Regions from separate parts of the Xanthomonas sp. F14 genome, predicted to be linked through region 1. Evidence: predicted binding sites of a transcription regulator. Region 1 holds the regulator's gene; the other holds the start of a gene.

Region 1 (7,361 bases):
TCATCCTGGACGCCATGCCCGGCAAGCAGATGGCCATCGACGCCGACCTCAACGCCGGTTTGCTGACGCGCGAGGAAGCCAAGGCCCGCCGCGAAGAGGTCCGCGAGGAAGCCGACTTCTACGGTGCGATGGACGGTGCCAACAAGTTCATCCGCGGCGACGCCATCGCCGCCATCCTGATCCTGTTCATCAACCTGGTCGGCGGCATGGCGGTGGGCATGTTCCAGCACGGCATGAGCTTTGTGGATGCCGCCTCCACCTACACCCTGCTGTCGATCGGCGACGGTTTGGTGGCGCAGCTGCCGGCCCTGCTGGTGTCGTCTTCGGTCGCCTTGCTGGTGACCCGCGCCTCGCGCGCGCAGGACATGCGCGGCGCCATGATCAGCCAGGTGTTCGGCCAGCACCGCGCCCTCGCGGTGGCTGCGGCCATCCTGGGCCTGGTCGGCCTGGTGCCGGGCATGCCCAACGTCGCGTTTTTGACGCTGGGCCTGATCCTGGGCGTGATCGCCTGGAAAATGTACAAGCGCAGCCTGGTCATCCCGCCGACCGGCGACCCGGCCACCGATCCCAAGGCCGCCGCCGCGGCCACTGCCGCCCAGGCCAGCTCGGAGCTGAGCTGGGACGAGCTGCGCCCGATCGACCCGCTGGGCCTGGAAGTGGGCTACCGGCTGATTCCGCTGGTGGACAAGAATCAGGGTGGCGAACTGATGGCGCGCATCAAGGGCGTGCGCCGCAAGCTCACCCAGGACATCGGCTTCCTGGTGCCGCCGGTGCATATCCGCGACAACCTGGAACTGTCGGCCAACGCCTATCGGTTGCTGGTGCACGGGGTGCCGGTGGCCACCGCGGAAATCTATCCCGATCGCGAACTGGCGCTGGACCCGGGCGGCGCGCTCGGCCAGCTCGACGGCATCCCCGGCAAGGACCCGGCGTTCGGCCTGGACGCCACCTGGATCCAGCCGCACCAACGCGCCTATGCCGAATCAATGGGCTACACCGTGGTCGACCCGGCCACCGTGGTCGCCACCCATCTGTCGCACCTGATCCGCGAACACGCCCCGGAACTGCTCGGCCACGAGGAAGTGCAGCAGCTGCTGGCGACCCTGGCCAAGACCGCGCCGAAGATGGTCGAAGACCTCACCCCGAAGGCGCTGCCGCTGTCGGTGGTGGTGCGCGTGCTGCAGAACCTGCTGATCGAGCGCATCCCGGTGCGCCAGCTGCGCAAGATCGTCGAAGCGCTGGTTGAACACGCCCCGCACAGCCAGGACCCGACCACCCTCACCGCCGCGGTACGCACCTCGCTGGGCCGCTTCATCGTGCAGGAAATCGCCGGCATGTCGGCCGAGCTGCCGGTCTACACGCTGGCCCCGCAGCTGGAGCGCGTGCTGCAGGAATCCACCCACGGCAACGGCGTGGCGCTGGAGCCCGGCCTGGCCGAGCGCCTGCACCAGAGCCTGGCCGACTGCGTCGGCAAGCAGGAAGCCCGCAACGAACCGGCGGTCGTGCTGGTGCCCGGCCAGGTCCGCGCCGCCCTGGCCCGCCTGGTCCGCCACAGCGTCCCGTCCCTGTCGGTGCTGGCCTACAGCGAAGTGCCCGAAGACAAGCGCCTGAAGCTGGTCGGCACGATCAGCTGAGACCGCCCGCCGACGTAGGAGCGCACCTGGGCGCGACAGGCGTTACCGGCACGGCCCGTCGCGCCCAGGTGCGCTCCTACGACAGGCCAGGCAAGCCGACAACACACCGCAGACGCCGACACCACGGTAGGAGCGCACCCGGGCGCGACAGGCGTTACCGGCACGGCCCGTCGCGCCCAGGTGCGCTCCTACGACAGGCCAGGCAATCCGACAACACACCGCAGACGCCGACACCACGGTAGGAGCGCACCTGGGCGCGACAGGCGTTACCGGCACGGCCCGTCGCGCCCGGGTGCGCTCCTACGAACCTACCCACCACGCCGACCAGCACCCGGCGCCGGAAAGCCGCCACTGGTCCGGATCTCCAATCGATTGCACGGCGCTGGCCGTTTCCAGACGTCCCAAGCGCCTCAGACTGGACCTCCGACCCGCCAGCGCATCCGCCCGCACGACGACGCCAGCGCATCGCCGCCCTGGAAAAAAGTCAATCACGCCATTGACTTAAAGCGCTCGGACCCGGCCGCACGCACAGCCCCGCCCCCGTCCCGATACACCAGCGCCCCCGCGCCGGAACCCCGGCACCCCGTTTTGGCACGCCGCGTGCATTAGCTCTGCCGAGACCGCGGCCAGCGCCACCGCTGCGGGGCGAGAGCAGCACTTGGAACAACCGAACGGGACAGGCAACTCATGACGCTGGCAACACACCCACATTCATCGCGCACCCGTCCGGCGTCCGGCGGGTCCCGTTCCTGGAGGCACTTCGCATGAAAATCAAACGCTTCGTTGCCCCGGACATGCGCACCGCATTCCGCATGGTGCGTGAAGAACACGGCCCGGACGCAGTGATCCTGTCCAATCGCCGCACCGCCGAAGGCATCGAGATCGTCGCTGCCAGCAACTACGACGAAGAACTCGTGCAGCGCGCTCTGGAAACCGCGCGCTCCGAGACGCCGGCCGTTGCCGCCGCGCCGATCCCGTCGGCAGCTGCCCCGCAGGCACCGGCCCCGCAAGCAGCCGCCGCACCGGTCCACGCACCGCTGAAGCCGGCCGCCGATGCCGGCACGAGCCAGCGCCAGCGCGTTGCCAGTGCCGCCGAAGACATGATCGCCGCGATGGCGCTGCGCCAGCCGGTCAACGTGCCGCGCCAGCCGCAGGTGCCCGCACCGGTGCGTAGCGCCGCCGTCCCCTCGCCCGCCGCCCAGGCCCTGGCGCACGCCGTCGCGGTGACCGCCGCACCGCGCCAGGAACACGCGCTGTCGGCCGTGCCGGAACAGCTGTTCGCCGATTTCCTGACCACCGCGCCGGTGCAGCGCGCCGCCGTGCAGGCCGCCCCGGTGCAGGCGGCGACCCCGATCATGGCCGCCGCCGCTGCGCCTGCGCAGGCCGGCTACGACCAGGACGAGGACGCGCTGGACGACGACGCCGACTTCGACCTGGACGCGCTGCCGCAGATCCTGCCGCCGGCCGCGTTGCCGCCGCTGGTGGTCGCCCCGCCGGCGCTGGCCGCGGTGCCGGTCGCCGCCGCCCCGGCGCCGCAGAACGATGAAGAACTCAAGCAGTTGCGTGGCGAGCTGGCGCTGATGCGGCAGATGATCGAGCGCGAAATGAACCGCCTGACCGACGAGCGCCTGCGTGGCTCGCCGGTGCGCGCGCAGGCCCTGGAACTGATGGACGACTACGGCTTCGACGCCGGCCTGATCCGCGACGTGGCACTGCAGATCCCGGCCGATACCGAATTGCACCGCGGCCGCGGGCTGATGCTGGGCCTGCTGTCCAAGCGCCTGCCGGTGGCCCCGGTCGACCCGCTGGAACGCGGCGGCGTGATCGCCCTGGTCGGCCCGACCGGCGCCGGCAAGACCACCACCATCGCCAAGCTTGCCCAGCGCTTCGCCGCCCAGCACGCCCCGCGCGACGTGGCCCTGGTCACCACCGACACCCAGCGCGTCGGCGGCCGCGAGCAGCTGCACAGCTACGGCCGTCAGCTCGGCATCGCCGTGCACGAGGCCGACAGCGCCGAGAGCCTGCTGGAACTGCTCGAACGCCTGCGCGACTACAAGCTGGTGCTGATCGACACCGCCGGCATGGGCCAGCGCGACCGCGCCCTGGCCGCCCAGCTGAACTGGCTGCGCGCCGCGCACCAGGTCACCTCGCTGCTGGTGCTGCCTGCCAACGCGCACTTTTCCGACCTCGACGAGGTCGTGCGCCGCTTTGCCCACGCCAAGCCCCAGGGCGTGGTGCTGACCAAACTTGACGAGACCGGCCGCTTCGGTAGTGCGCTGTCGGTCGTCGTCGATCACCAAATGCCCATCACCTGGGTGACTGACGGACAGCGGGTCCCCGACGACCTGCACCGCGCCAATGCCGCCAGTCTCGTTCTTCGCCTTGAAGATTTGCGGCGCGCTGCCGATAAGCCCTGTACTCCGGAGCACAACCATGCAGTCGCGTGAATACGCCAAGCTGACCAACGCCTTCCCCCTGTCGGCGACCCGTCCCGAGCCCCTGGGCCCGGTGCGCACCATTGCCGTGACCGGTGGCAAGGGCGGCGTGGGTAAAACCAACATCTCCGCCAACCTGGCCGTGGCGCTGGCCGACATGGGCAAGCGCACGCTGCTGCTGGACGCCGACCTGGGCCTGGCCAACCTGGACGTGGTGCTGGGCCTGTCGCCCAAGTACACCCTGGCCGACCTGATCGCCGGCCGCTGCACGCTGGATGAAGTGATCATCGAAGGCCCCGGCGGCGTGCTGGTGGTCCCGGCCGCCTCCGGTCGCCGCCACATGGCCGAACTGGCCCCGGCCCAGCACATTGGCCTGGTCAACGTGTTCTCCGAGCTGGAGCGCGACCTGGACGTGATGGTCATCGACACCGCCGCCGGCATCACCGACAGCGTGCTGACCTTCTGCCAGGCCGCCCAGGACACCGTGGTGGTGGTCTGCGACGAGCCGGCCTCGATCACCGACGCCTACGCGCTGATCAAGGTGCTCTCGCGCGAACGCGGCGTGGACCGCCTGCAGATCATCGCCAACATGGTGCGCGACCCCAACGAGGGCCGCCTGCTGTACGACAAGCTGTCGCGGGTCTGCGAAAAATTCCTCGGCGACGTGTCGCTGAACTACCTCGGCCACGTGCCGCAGGACGACTGGTTGCGCCTGTCGGTGCAGCGCCAGCAGCCGGTCATCAAGGCCTACCCCGCCAGTCCGTCGGCGCAGGCCATTGCAGAAATCGCTCGCCGTACCTCGCGCTGGCAGGCCCCCACCGTGCCGCGCGGCAATGTCGAGTTCTTCGTCGAACGCATCATCCAACGGGGAGTGGCCGCATGAGCACCGCTACCGCAACCACGGCCAGCGCGCAGTACCGCGCCGTGCAGCGCAACAACGCCAACGACATCGTCACCCAGCACGCCGACCTGGTGCGCCGTATTGCCCACCATCTGGCCGCGCGCCTGCCGGCGAGCGTGGAAGTGGACGATCTGATCCAGGCCGGCATGATCGGCCTGATCGAAGCCTCGCGCAGTTACGACTCCGAACAGGGCGCCTCGTTCGAGACCTATGCCTCGATCCGCATCCGCGGCTCGATGATCGACGAAATCCGGCGTGGCGACTGGGTGCCGCGCTCGGTGCACCGCCGCGCACGCGACGCTGCCGCCGCCGTGCGCAAGATCGAACAGCACACCGGCCGCGCCGCCGCCGCCACCGAAGTGGCCGCCGCGATGGAGATGCCGCTGCCCGACTACCTGCGTCTGATGGAAGATGCCGCCCGCGGCCAGGTGCTGAGCCTGGAGTCGCGGATCGAGGATCACGGCGAGCTGGACACCACCGCCAAGGGCGGCCCCAATCCGCAGCAGATGATGGAGCGTGGCGAATTCGGCCGCGAGCTGGGCAAGGCCATCGGCCAATTGCCCGAGCGCGAGCAGCTGGTGCTGTCGCTGTACTACGAACAGGAATTGAACCTGAAAGAAATCGGCGCCGTGCTCGGTGTCAGCGAATCGCGCGTCTGCCAGATCCATGGCCAGGCGGTGGTGCGTCTGCGCGGCCGCCTCAAGGTCTTCGAACTGGCCGATGCCGGTGTCGAAATTGACGAATGATTTTTTCGCGCATTTTTTAGTGTTAGGAGCTTGATGTGAACAAGAACATGCGGATTTTGATCGTGGACGACTTCTCGACGATGCGACGTATCGTCAAGAATCTGTTGGGCGATCTGGGCTTCACCAATACCGCAGAGGCCGAAGACGGCAACAGCGCATTGGCGGCGTTGCGGGCCGGCCCGTTCGATTTCGTGGTCACCGACTGGAACATGCCCGGCATGACCGGCATCGACCTGCTGCGCAACATCCGCGCCGACGCCAAGCTCAAGCACCTGCCGGTGATGATGGTGACCGCCGAAGCCAAGCGCGAGCAGATCATCGAAGCGGCCCAGTGCGGCGTGAACGGCTACATCATCAAGCCGTTCACCGCACAGACGCTGGAAGAGAAGCTGGGCAAGGTGTTCGAACGTCTGGCGGCGACCGCCTGATGAACGCCACCGTGGAAGCCGATGCCGAACGTGCCGCCCTGATCGAGCGCCTGCAGCACGCGCTCGATGCACTGGAAAGCGGTGACCAGGTCGCCTGGCGGCGCGAGGTGGACCACCTCGCCGCGCTGCGCACGCGCCCGATGATGCAGAGCCTGAGCCGGCTCGCGCGCGAACTCGGGCAGGCGCTGGGCGAGCTGCCCACCGTGCCCGAGGAAGCCGGCGAACTGGACGATGCCTGCTCGCGCCTGGACCACGTGGTGGAAATGACCGAGAAGGCCAGCCATCGCACGCTGGACCTGGTCGAGGAATGCCGCGAGCTGGCCAACCAGCTGCGCGACGGTGGCCTGAACCAGGACCAGGGCGCGCTGATGGACAAGATGCGCCATAACCTGACCGAGCTGTCGCTGGCGCAGAGCTACCAGGACCTGAGCGGCCAGATCATCCGTCGCGTGGCCGGCATCGTGCGGCGCGTGCACGAGGGCTTCGGTGCACTCGGCCTGCCGCCGAAGAATCCCGAGCCGAAGAAAGACGACGGCGGTCTTGCCGGTCCTGCAGTCAAGGGCCTGGACCGTCACGCGGTGTCGCAGGACGACGCCGACGACCTGCTGTCCGGATTGGGGCTGTAACCATGAGTGCTGTTCCAGACGATATTGCTGCCGATTTCATTGTCGAGGCCCAGGAGATCCTGGATCGCCTCGGCGAACAGCTGGTGTCGCTGGAACAGGCACCGGACGAAGCCGACCAGCTCAACGCGGTGTTCCGCGGCTTCCACACGCTCAAGGGCGGCGCCGGCTTCCTGGCGATCAAGCCGATGGTGGAGCTCTGCCACGCCGCCGAGGAAACCCTGGGCATGGCGCGCTCCGGCCAGGCGGTGCTGCAGGCGCATCACTTCGATGCCGCGCAGCAGTCGCTGGATTATCTGCAGGCCATGCTGGATGCGATGGGCTCGGGCGAAACCGTGCCGCACGCGCCGGCCTCGCTGATTGCGCAGTTCGATGCCAAGAGCGGCCCGCCGGCGGTCAAGGCCGCGCCCAAGGCCGCTGCCGCAGCACCTGCACACGATGACGCACATGGCGCTGCTGCGCCTGGCGCCAAGGCCGCGCCCAAGGCGGCGGCCAAGGCCGCCGACGCCGAGCAGACCGTGCGCGTGGACACCAAGCGCCTGGATGCCATCGTCAACCTGATCGGCGAACTGGTGCTGTCGCGCAACCGTCTCA
Region 2 (7,361 bases), 450 kb from region 1:
ACCAGGATGCGCGCTTCGTGGGCAATGCGCTGGTCACCGGCGAGCCGCAGATCCGCTTCTATGCCGGCGCCCCGCTGCTGACCTCCGATGGGATCGCGCTGGGCACGCTATGCGTGCTGGATCGCACACCCCGGCGCCTGTCGGCAGCCGAGCGCGACGCACTGCAGGCGCTGGCACGGCAGGTCGTCGACACCATCGAGCTGCGCCGTGCGGCCAAGCTGGTCGAGCTGGACGCGCTGCGCGACGAACTCACCGGCATGTGGAACCGCGCCGGTCTGGAACATGCGCTGCAGACACACGCACAGAGCTCGCCCACTGCCGCCACGCCATCGCTCGCCCTGGCGCTGATCGAGCTGGATGGCTTCAAACGGCTGAGATTGCAGGCGGGCGCCGCGGCGGCGGATGCAACGCTGATCCAGGCTGCCAGGGTGATCGAAGCGCAGTTGCCGGATGCCGCCACGGTGGCACGATTGAGCCGGGATCAACTCTGTATTGCCTTGCCGGAAACAGCGGCAACCAAGGCAATGGAGCTGATCGAGGCTGTGCGCAAGGCGATCGACACGGCAAGCTGGCCAGCCGGCGCACTGACGATCAGCGCAGGGCTGGTCGAGGTGGCAGCCGGTGCCTCGCTCGACAGCAATGCCTTGCTGGCGCGCGCGCGGCACGCCCTGCAGGGCGCGATCGGCAATGGACGCAACCGCGTGCAGCGCTTCAATGGCTGGCATCTGCAGGCCTGAGCGGCAGACCGCGCGTGGGCTCGGCGAGGTAGGCCAGCAGGGCGCTGATCGACACGACTGCGCAACCTTGAATCGCTAGATCGATGCCTGTGTACGGCTGCAGGCTCTCCACTTACGACCGCAGTGCACACACACCCGCCAGCGCGCCTGTCTTGCGTGGCTAACGCGTGTAGCGATCAGCTGCCAGGCGGCAGCCGTATCGCCAGCTGCGCTTGGCCAGGCTCAGGCTGCCAGCGCATCGGCGTTGCCGGCGATTTCGTCCACCTGCAGCACCTGCTCCATCTCCAGCAGCACCACGAAGCGCTCGCCCACCTTGCCCATGCCGCGCAGCAGGTCGCGGCGGATATGCGTGCCGAACGATGGCGCCGCTTCGATGTCCTGATCGGCCAGTTCGATCACCGCGTTGACCGCATCGACCAGCACCCCGATCACCTGCGTTCCCTGCGCCTGCTCGGTGGCCAGGATCACGATGCAGCTGCGCTTGCCGATCGCGCTGTCGGCGCGCCCCAGCCGTGACTGCAGATCCACCACCGGCACCACCGCACCGCGCAGGTTGATCACCCCGCGCACGCAGGCCGGCATCGACGGCACCGGCGTGGGTGCGCGGTACTGGATGATTTCGCGAATGCCAAGAATGCTGATGGCGAAGGTTTCGCCATCCAGCTGGAAGGTCAGGTACTGGGCCGCCGCATCGGCGTCGCCAAGCATCACATCGGGGGTCTGTGCAGTCATCGATCGGTCTCTCAGAAGCGGGCGAACTGGCCTTCGTCCGGGCCCTCGGACATCGCATAGGCCGGTGCTGCGGCACTGCGCCAGCCGCGCGCACCGGGCGCACGTGCCGGGCGTGCGGCGGCCACCTTGCCGCGCTTGGGCGGCGTGCTCGCCGGCCCCTGCCCGCCCAGGCGGAAGAACGCCATGCTCTGCTGCAACTGCTCGGCCTGCGCGCTCATTTCCTCGGCAGTGGCGGCCAGTTCTTCGGATGCGCTGGCGTTCTGCTGGGTGGTCTGGCTCAGCTGCACCACCGCCGAATTGATCTGGCTGACACCGGAGGATTGTTCTTCGGAAGCCGCGGAAATCTCCTGCACCAGGTCCGAGGTGCGCTTGATGCTGGGCACGATGGTGTCGAGCAGACGGCCGGCGCGATCGGCCAGTTCGACGCTGGAACTGGCCACCTCGCCGATCTCCTGCGCGGCCACCTGGCTGCGTTCGGCCAGCTTGCGCACCTCGGCGGCCACCACGGCAAAGCCCTTGCCGTGTTCGCCGGCGCGCGCCGCTTCAATCGCTGCATTGAGCGCGAGCAGATTGGTCTGATATGCGATGTCGTCGATGATGCCGATCTTCTGCGCGATCTGCTTCATCGCCTGGGTGGTGGCGACCACCGCTTCGCCGCCTTCGATGGTCTCCTTCGCGGCCTGCGTGGCCATGCCATCGGTGATGCGGGCGTTTTCGGTGTTCTGGCTGATCGATGCGGTCATCTGCTCCAGCGAGGCGCTGGTTTCCTCCACACCGGCGGCCTGTTCGCTGGCGGCCTGCGACAACGACTGCGCGGTGGCGCTGACTTCCTCCGACGCGCTGGCCAGGGTTTCGGCACTGGTGTTGACCTCGCCGACCACCTGCGACAGCTTCTGCACCATCGTGCGCATCGCTTCGAGCAGCTGCGCGGTTTCGTCGCGGCCATGCACGTCGATGCGCATGGTCAGATCGCCTTCGGACAGCCCGTTGGCCACCGTTACCGCGCGGCGGATCGGGCCGGTGACGCTGCGGCTGATCACCACGCCGAGAACCGCGCCGAGCAGCACACCGCCGCAGATGATGGCCATCAGCAGCTTGGAGCTGCGCGCGTGGATGCTGCCGGCCTCGGCATTGGCCGAGGCAGCGCTGCGCTCGCGCAGGCCGCTCAGATCGGTCATCAAGGTATCGACTTCATCCGAGCTGGCACGCACCGCACGCGAGAGTTCGGCCAGTTCCGGATTGGCGTCGCGCAAGGCTTCGCGGTTGGCGGCGTCGATGAAGCGGCCGCGCTCTTCCAGGTATTTCTGCCAGGCGCGGTCGAACTGCGCCAGCTTGTTCCTGCCTTCCTCGGTCTGGAAGCTGGAACGCGCGCGCGTCATGTAATCGACCACCTTGGCGGTGTACTTGTCGATGTTCTGCACATGCGACTGGCGCTCTTCGGCGCTGCTGGCCAGCAACAGGTTGGCGCGTGCGCGGCCGGCGTAGATCAGATTGATATTGGCCTCCTTGACGTTCGACAAGCCGAGCAGCTCGCGCTCGTAAAGCGAGGTCGACAGGTCGCTGATCCGACCGGAGTTGGAATAACCCACCCACCCGATGCATGCGCCGATCGCCGAGACGATCAGGAACGCCACGATCAGCCTGGTTCCGATTCTGAAGTTGCCTAACATTGGGGAGTTCTCTTGAAGGTAGTGCATGCGCGACCTGCGTCGCAGGGTCGCCCGATGGCCTGGTGCGGGTGCCGCTCACTGTGTGCGGCTTGTCTAACCAATCGCTAATGGCTATCGGCGACGGCAAAACGCGCTTGAGATGCAAACGGCACTTAACCGCGTATTCACACCATCGGATATGCGCTTTTGTGACCGGTCACGCGCTCGTACGGTCCGCGTTCGGAAAATTCCTACCCCTGATTTCTGCCGTGTCCGGAACAGTCCGCTGGGACATCACGACTGCGCGGTTAGGCTTGGCGCATGTCATTACAAGCACTTCCACGCAGCTTCTATGCGCACGATGCCCGCCAGGTCGCGCCGCGCTTGCTCAACAAGGTATTGGTCAGCGCGGAAGGACGCCGCGGCCGCATCACCGAGGTCGAGGCGTATTGCGGCAGCGAAGATCCGGCCGCACATTCGTTTCGCGGCATGACCCCGCGCACGCAGGTGATGTTCGGCGCACCGGGGCATCTGTATGTGTATTTCATCTACGGCATGCACTGGGCGATCAACGCGGTGTGCGGTGGCGCGCCCGGGCATGCGGTGCTGATCCGCGCGCTCGAACCGCTGGCCGGGATCGCCACCATGCAGGCCGCGCGCAACGCCGCCCCGCTCAAGACCTTGACCACCGGTCCCGGTCGCCTGGCCCAGGCATTCGCGGTGAGCGCGACGGACAACGGGCTGGATCTGACCGACGCAGCCGCACGCCTGTGGATCGAGGACGATGGCCTGCCGCCGCCCTCCGCAGCGCTGGCGACACCGCGCATCGGCATCCGCAAGGCGGTGGATGCGCCGTGGCGCTGGGTGGTCCCAAACAATCCCTATCTGTCGCGTCCGCTGCCGCGTGCGACCGGCGCACGCGCGGTGCTGCCGGGCGACTGAGCCAGCCATTGCTCCATCGGCGTCTGCTCGGCGGCGCCCGGCCCACGCTGCAGCAGTCGCAAGGCCTGCTCGGCCTGTTCGTCGCTCAAGTCCTGCAGCGGCTGGAAGCGATCTGCCGCCCACACCGCCATCGGCAGGCCATCGAGATACGCCACACGGTTGCCCGGCACGCGCGCCACACGCTCGCCCGGCAGGAGGCTGCCCAACAGATTGCTCGGGTCGCTCGCACTGACGCACACCCATTGCTGCGGCAAGGCTTGCGCACGCACGCGGCGCAGCGCCGCGATCGCATCCGGCAACGCGAACTGCTCGCCGGACAGCCCGGCGATGAAACGCCCGCCACGGATTTCGCCACGCGCTTCCAGCCGCTGATACATGCGCAGCAACTCGCGCCACGGCGGCAACCACGCCGCCTCGCGCTCCAGCAGCCGCCAGCAGACCACGCCGTAGCGCCGCAACAAGGTATGCGCCACATGTTCGAGCATGTCCTGGTGGCGCTCGCCGGCTTCGGCCAGCGGCAGCTCCGGCAGCGCGCGCACCGGCGCCCAGCGTCCGGCATCGCGGATGCCCAGCGCGCTGGCGCGGCGCCGGTGGCGCGACAGCGCCGAGGGACGCTTGGAGGCCGGCACCAGCAGCGCGCGCAGCCCGGCGTAGCTGTCGCAATGCGCACGCCCACGCATCACCAGTTCGCTCAGGGCATCTTCCAGCTCGGTGCTCATCAGGCGGGCCGCATCGGCAATCTCGTCGAAGAACAAGGCGCCCTGCTGCTGCAACACCCCCGCCACCCGTTGCGCGCGCGAGCCCAGCGGCGCGTCGTCGGCATCGCGTGCCAGGCCGCTCCAACGTTGCGCCTCGCGACGCGGCAGCAACACGATCGGCGTGCTGCGCAACGCGGCACCGCTGCGGCCACCACCGGGCCGCAGCCGCGCCCACACGGTGCGCCCGGCGGTGCACAGCTCGTCCAGCCAGGCCGGTTGATAGTCGCGCACGCGTGCCGGCAGCAGCTCGCTCTCCCACAGCACCGCAGGCGCCTCAAAACCTTCCAGCTGCCCGACCACGCCAGCCAATGCGTCCGGCCCCGCCACCCGGCTGGCACTGTCGAGGTGCTGCCACTCGAACAGGAACCGCGCGTAATCGCGTTGCGCCACCGGCTCGATCTCGCGACGCAAGCGTCCCAGGGTATAGCGATGGATGCGCGCCAGCAGATGACGTTCGCACCATTCTTCCGCCTGTGCCTGCGCGTTGAAATGGCCGGCCATGACATAGCCCTCGCGCTGCAGGGCGGCCAGGGCAAGCACGATCTCGGACTCGGGCAAACGCAAGGCGCCGGCCAAGGCCGGCACCTGCGCCGGGCCGACCGCAGACAGGCGGCCGCGCAGCAGCTCGCGCACGGCCCAGTCGCGCTGCCAGTCGGCAACGCGGCAATCTGCCGGCGCCTGTAGCGGCGGTAGCGCAACGGCATGCGCATACAGTGGCGCAAACCAGTCGATGCGCTCGGCACTGATCCACAGCGCAGGCACGCCATCGAACGCAAGACAGCTGGCACGCCCATCGCCTGCGAGTGCAGCCAGCCAGCCCTGCCAGTGCGCATCGCCCGCTTCATCGACCGGAAGCACGCCAAGCCCAACCAACGCTTCGTGCATTTCTTCGCCATCGCGCGGCTGCGGCCAAGCCTGTTCGCGCACCGAGGCGATCGCCTCGGGATTGAGCTGCCCCAGGTCGTCGCTGCTCTGCGGGGTGTAGCGACGGCTTTGCACGGCCTGGGTGCGGCGTTCTTCCAGCGGTGCATCGTCCAGGAATGCGTACGGCCGCGCATTCAAGGCTTCAGCCGCCAGCGGCGACGGTGCCGCCAGATCGCGCGCGACCAGCGTGATCGCGCCCGACTCCAGCCCGCGCAGCACCTGCAACCAGCCCTCGCTGTCCATGGACTGATGCAGGCAGTCTTCCAGTGTCTGCGCCACCAACGGATGATCCGGCACCTCGCGCTCGCCGACCAGATTCTCCGCGCAGGCGACCTGATCGGGGAACACGGTCGCCAGCAGATCTTCCGACTTCATCCGTTGCAGTTGCGGCGCGACCTTGTTGCCACCGGCAAAGCGCGGCAGCGCCATCGCATTGGTCGCATTCCAGCGCCAGCGCACGCCGAACAGCGGCGCATCCAGCAAGGCCTGGATCAACACATGCTCTGCCGATGACGAATGCAGGTAGCGCGCCACCTCCTCCAGGGCAAAACTATGACTGGTGGACAGCGACAACACGATCGCATCCTCGGTCGCGGCGGCCTGCAGTTCGAAGTTGAAGGTGCGGCAGAAGCGCTTGCGCAACGCCAGCCCCCAGGCACGATTGATGCGGCTGCCGTACGGCGAGTGGATCACCAGCTGGGTGCCGCCGCTGGCATCGAAGAAGCGCTCCATCACCAGGCACTGCTGGGTGGGCATCGCGCCCAGCGCGGTGCAGGCATGGGCGAGATAGTCGACCAGCTGGCGTGCCGCTTCCACCGAGAGATCCAGCACGTTGTGCAGCCAATCGCAGGCCGCCTGATGTGGCGGGCTATCCAGCCGCAGCGCAATCTCGCGACGCAGACGCGACACCGCCGCCGACAATTCGTCGCTGCGGCCGGGCGCCTCGCCCAGCCAGAACGGGATGTTCGGTGGCGCGCCCTTGGCGTCCTCCACCCGGACGCGCCCGGCATCCACGCGTAGGATGCGGTAGCTGGCATTGCCGAGCTGGAACACGTCGCCGGTAAGACTTTCGACCGCAAAATCCTCGTTCACCGTGCCGATCTTTTCGGCCTGCGGTTCCAGCACCACGCTGTAGTCGCCGGTTTCTGGGATGGTGCCGCCGGAGGTCAGCGCAGTCATGCGTGCGCCGCGGCGCGCATGCAGGCGTCGATGCACCGCATCGCGATGCAGGTAGCCTGCACGCGGCCCGAGCCGTGTGCTGAAGCCGTCGCACAGCATGCGCACCACGTCATCGAAGCGCGCGCGGCTCAACTGCGCGAACGGCCAGGCGCGGCGCACCAAGGCGAACAGCGCATCTTCGTCCCAGTCCTCGCACGCGGCCTCGGCCACGATCTGTTGTGCAAGCACATCGATCGGCGCCAGCGGAATGCGCAAGGCGTCCAGCTCACCGCGGCGCACGCTGTCCAGCAATGCAGCACATTCGACCAGTTCGTCGCGGGTCTGCGGAAACAGGCGCGCCTTCGGCGTGCCGCCAACCGCATGCCCGGAGCGTCCGGCACGCTGCAGGAAGGTGGCGATCGAGCGCGGCGAACCGAGCTGGCAGACCAGGTCCACATCGC

What was found. Region 1 encodes FliA, which starts transcription of late flagellar genes. Its sites were predicted from a motif close to TAAAGTTTNNCNNNCNNNGGCCGATAA; they were not measured.
Region 2: GGR73_RS06705 (methyl-accepting chemotaxis protein) is a predicted target of FliA. The motif match lies at 3,251-3,277, and genes of this name have one in related genera.

What each region holds. Positions count from the first base shown of each region.
Region 1 covers NZ_JACHOM010000001.1:1,092,724-1,100,084, reverse strand. The annotation lists gene flhA (flagellar biosynthesis protein FlhA) at 1-1,634, shown strand, start outside; gene flhF (flagellar biosynthesis protein FlhF) at 2,399-4,081, shown strand; gene GGR73_RS04785 (MinD/ParA family protein) at 4,068-4,952, shown strand; gene GGR73_RS04780 (RNA polymerase sigma factor FliA) at 4,949-5,716, shown strand; gene cheY (chemotaxis response regulator CheY) at 5,752-6,144, shown strand; gene GGR73_RS04770 (protein phosphatase CheZ) at 6,144-6,770, shown strand; gene GGR73_RS04765 (chemotaxis protein CheA) at 6,773-7,361, shown strand, end outside.
Region 2 covers NZ_JACHOM010000001.1:1,540,353-1,547,713, forward strand. The annotation lists gene GGR73_RS06695 (sensor domain-containing diguanylate cyclase) at 1-737, shown strand, start outside; gene GGR73_RS06700 (chemotaxis protein CheW) at 960-1,469, opposite strand; gene GGR73_RS06705 (methyl-accepting chemotaxis protein) at 1,481-3,139, opposite strand; gene GGR73_RS06710 (DNA-3-methyladenine glycosylase) at 3,440-4,060, shown strand; gene GGR73_RS06715 (DEAD/DEAH box helicase) at 4,000-7,361, opposite strand, start outside.